Regions from separate parts of the Bacillus basilensis genome, predicted to be linked through region 1. Evidence: riboswitches for the same ligand, from Rfam matches in the RefSeq annotation. Region 1 holds a riboswitch; the other holds the start of a gene.
The links. Region 1 has a riboswitch for preQ1 ahead of queC (7-cyano-7-deazaguanine synthase QueC). Riboswitches for the same ligand answer to the same signal wherever they lie in the genome.

Region 1 (2,208 bases):
AAAATATTTAACAAGCATTGATTTAGTTTTTGTTTTTCTCCCGCGATAAAAAAAGAAGTGCTTTGCTTTATATAATGTGTACGCACATTTGCTAAATTAGCAAGCGGTGTAATTAACGATAATGCATGTAGTAGTTCTTCTTCTAACTGTAATCTTTGTTCTTTTTCAATACTTGGTTTTGCAAAGGTTAAATAATCTGTAAGAACGTGGTTTGCTTGTTCGATTCCGTTGATGGCTATGTCAATATATAATTTTCGCTCCTGCTCAGTACATGTATCTGATTGTAAAAGTTGCAAAAATCCTTTCGTTGAAGTTAATGGATTGCGAATTTCATGAGAGATAGACGCTGCCATTTCACCAATTAAATGAAATTTTTCAGCATTCATAAGTTCGTTTTGGAGACGCACTTGAGTTTGTAATATGTGTAGTAAATATAAAATAAGGATCGTACCAAGTATCGTACATAACTCATACACAATAATATGTGGTATATAATCAGCCTTGTTTGTAACCTTTGAAAGGAAGAAAGGTATCCAACTAAATCCGTATGTGAGACTGTAGATAATAGCAAGTATTATTTTTATACGATTAGAAGTTCGATTGAAAAATTTGTATGTAAATAATAGGACAATAAATAGAAGGATAGAACCGATAATCGATGGGAAAACACCTATTCCTCCTAATAAGAAGCGGTATATATTTAATACAACTAATATAGATCCACCAGCAATAGGACCTCCGGTTAATGTACCGACAATTAATACGATATGACGCATATCAAATTGAAATCCATAATTTGTTTTTGCTGCGAAAGTGATACATAGTATAGTAACGAGGCAACATAATACAATAAATATTGCTGAATTTAATTTAGGAGAACGTTTCCCTTTTTGATTCCAAAATAAATGGTATACGAGCATTGTAACAAGGATGAATAATATATTTAAAAAGAGATAAATAATAAAGGGTTTCAGTGGGATGCCTCCTCTCTTCTCACATTAAATTAATCATACTATAAAATGAAAGAAATGAAATGAGAAATAGCGGAAAAATCAGAAATTTTTTCTGGTAGTATACAATATGTTACAATAACCTTTGTCAATGAAAGAAGGAATTCCGTGCAATGCACGGGAGAGGTTCGCGAACTCCCTCTATAAAAAACTATGGAAACAACAATATCTTTAGGTATTGTTTTGTTTTTTTATTGTGACAGTTCAAGAACGTTCTTTCTTCTTATTCGTAGTAGAGAAGGAGAATGAGTGAAATGAAAAAAGAAAAGGCAGTTGTTGTTTTTAGTGGAGGACAAGATAGTACGACATGTTTATTTTGGGCAATAGAGCAGTTTGCAGAAGTAGAGGCTGTAACGTTTAATTACAATCAACGTCATAAGCTAGAAATTGATTGTGCAGCGGAAATTGCAAAAGAGCTAGGAATTAAACATACGGTACTAGATATGAGTCTATTAAATCAACTTGCTCCAAATGCGTTAACGAGAACCGATATGGAGATTACACATGAAGAAGGTGAATTGCCATCGACGTTTGTAGATGGACGAAATTTACTATTCTTATCATTTGCTGCTGTATTAGCAAAACAAGTTGGAGCACGTCATATTGTAACGGGTGTATGTGAAACTGATTTTAGTGGTTATCCAGATTGCCGTGACGTGTTTGTGAAATCGTTAAACGTTACTTTAAATTTATCCATGGATTATCCGTTTGTGATTCATACACCACTTATGTGGATTGATAAAGCGGAAACATGGAAATTATCAGATGAACTTGGAGCATTCGAGTTTGTTCGAGAAAAAACATTAACATGTTATAACGGAATCATTGGTGATGGTTGCGGTGAATGTCCAGCATGTCAACTTCGTAAAGCAGGATTAGATACGTACCTACAAGAACGCGAAGGAGCGAGTAACTAATGGATAATTTCTTTGGATTTCGCATTGTAGAAAATTTGCAAAAAATGGACGAGGATATTCAGCGTAAACAGCTCAAATATCATAATAAAAGAGTAATGGTCAGCAAGGAATTTACATTTGATGCAGCACACCATTTACACTGTTATGAAGGAAAATGTAAAAACTTACATGGTCACACATATAAAGTTGTATTTGGGATTAGTGGATATGTAAATGAGATAGGTCTTGCGATTGACTTTGGAGATATAAAAGAAATTTGGAAGAATGAAATAGAAATTTAT
Region 2 (2,208 bases), 240 kb from region 1:
TACTTGAAAGGTAAGGTCCTTCTAATACACTTGTTTCTAAGCGTTCAGAACTATTAAATGATAAATAATAATCTGTAAATGATTCGCCCTCTAATAACGGGAAGTTGAAACCAGGATGTGCTCCGATTGAGAAGAATATTTCTTTTGAAGTGGGGTTATTCACTTCATATGTTACATGAACGATTTGTCCCTCTAGTTCATAAGACACGAGTAATTCAAATTCGTATGGGTATTTTTTTAATGTTTCTTCATTACTAGTAACGATATAAGTGATTTTCGTTTCACTTTGTTCTTTTACAGAGAATGTAAGATCACGAGCGAAGCCGTGTTGTGTTAAAGAATAAGGTTTACCATCTACGTAGTATGTATTATCTACTAATCGGCCGACAATTGGGAATAAAATTGGTGCACGGCGTCCCCAATAAGTAGAATCACCTTGCCATAAGTATTCTGTATTGTCTGCTTTTAAGCGAACGCTTTGTAATTCTGCACCTTTGTCAGAGATGGTAACGATCACGTTTTCATTTTGAATTGTTGCAGTCATGAAGTAAAACCTCCTAAATCTTTCATATATTTCATTATACGTTGTCTAAAAGAAAAAAGGTAGTTCATGATAGGAATCTATTGACGAAAGGGGGGCTACCGCGTAAAATATAATCTTGTTGCTTAAAAAACGAATAACGTGGTTCGAAACCATCCCACGTAAAAAAACTAAGGAGATTTTGTCATGAATATTAGAACATTAGTCGGTAATGGTATTTTAGCGGCATTATATATTGCTGTTTCTATGCTTATTCAGCCATTTGGCTTTACGAGTGTACAGTTTCGTATTTCAGAGATGTTTAATCATCTCGTTGTATTTAATAAGAAAGCAATTTACGGAATTGTATTAGGTGTATTTTTAACGAATCTCTTTTTCTCACCTATGATCGCTTACGATTTAGTATTTGGAGTAGGGCAATCTATTCTTGCACTAGTTGCAACCATTATTTCTATGCGATTCATTAAAGGTGTTTGGGCTCGTATGATTTTTAATACAGTTATCTTTACAATTACAATGTTTATGATTGCAATTGAACTTCATCTTGCATTTGATTTACCATTTATGTTGACTTGGTTAACATGTGCCGCCGGTGAATTTGTTGTAATGGCCATTGGTATGCCTGTAATGTACTGGATTAATAAGCGAGTACAATTTGAAAGATTTATGTAATAGATGAAAGAGCTATTCCTAAAGGGATAGCTCTTTTTGCATGTGATAATATTGAATATAATTCAGAGACTCTTGATAAAATATAATAAAATAAAGTGAGGCTTTCATTAGCTGGATACATATAAGAAGTCTTACATAAGGGGAATGTAGTATGAAATATAAAATTCATTGGTTGTATAAAACAAAGCGCGGTTTGCAGACGGAATTAACGACAGATTATATGAACATAGAAGATGTACTGCAATTTGCAGAGGATTTTGAGAAAACAGGAAGAGTAAAAGAATTATTATTTTACGATGAAATGGATGCAGAATGGTCATTAAAAGAGATGAAAAAACTGAGTAAGCAAGTGGAGGATGAGCCCCAAGAAATACTCGTTTATTTTGATGGTGGTTATGATGTGCAGACGAAAGAAGCTGGAGTAGGTATATGTGTGTACTATAAAAAAGGAAATAAAAACTACCGAATTCGCCGCAATGCATATATAGAAGGTATATATGATAATAATGAAGCCGAATATGCGTCATTATTATACGGTATGAATATACTAGAGGAATTAGGGATCAAGTATGAAGCAGTTACACTTCGCGGGGATTCTCAAGTGGTATTGCAACAATTGGCTGGAGAATGGCCTTGCTATGATGAGCATTTAAATCATTATTTAGACCAAATTGAACAAAAAGCGAAGCAAATGAAATTAAAACTTGTATGCGAGCCAATATCTAGAAAACAAAATAAAGAAGCACATCAATTAGCAACGCAAGCATTAGAAGGAACAGTCATTGATAGTCATAAAGAAATAACCGAATAGAGAGGTGCAACGGTGGATAAAAAGCAACTCATTACAGAGGTAAATGACTTATTAGAAACGTATTGTGAAGGGTGTTTTTTGCGAGAACATAATCGAAAGACAAATAGTAAATATTATGCTCATTCATTTTGTATTAGGCAATGTACAGTTGGAGAAACATTGAAAAAGTATGGGGAACAGTTGT

Region 2: linked by a shared signal. The riboswitch ahead of ACQVV1_RS13475 (QueT transporter family protein) and the one ahead of queC (7-cyano-7-deazaguanine synthase QueC) in region 1 are both predicted to bind preQ1.

Annotation. Positions count from the first base shown of each region.
Region 1 covers NZ_JBNTQO010000005.1:60,340-62,547, forward strand. The annotation lists gene kinB (sporulation sensor histidine kinase KinB) at 1-920, opposite strand, end outside; PreQ1 riboswitch class I at 1,128-1,171, shown strand; gene queC (7-cyano-7-deazaguanine synthase QueC) at 1,265-1,927, shown strand; gene queD (6-carboxytetrahydropterin synthase QueD) at 1,927-2,208, shown strand, end outside.
Region 2 covers NZ_JBNTQO010000005.1:302,495-304,702, forward strand. The annotation lists gene ACQVV1_RS13470 (aldose 1-epimerase family protein) at 1-544, opposite strand, end outside; PreQ1 riboswitch class I at 677-721, shown strand; gene ACQVV1_RS13475 (QueT transporter family protein) at 728-1,213, shown strand; gene ACQVV1_RS13480 (ribonuclease H family protein) at 1,365-2,024, shown strand; gene ACQVV1_RS13485 (zinc-finger domain-containing protein) at 2,037-2,208, shown strand, end outside.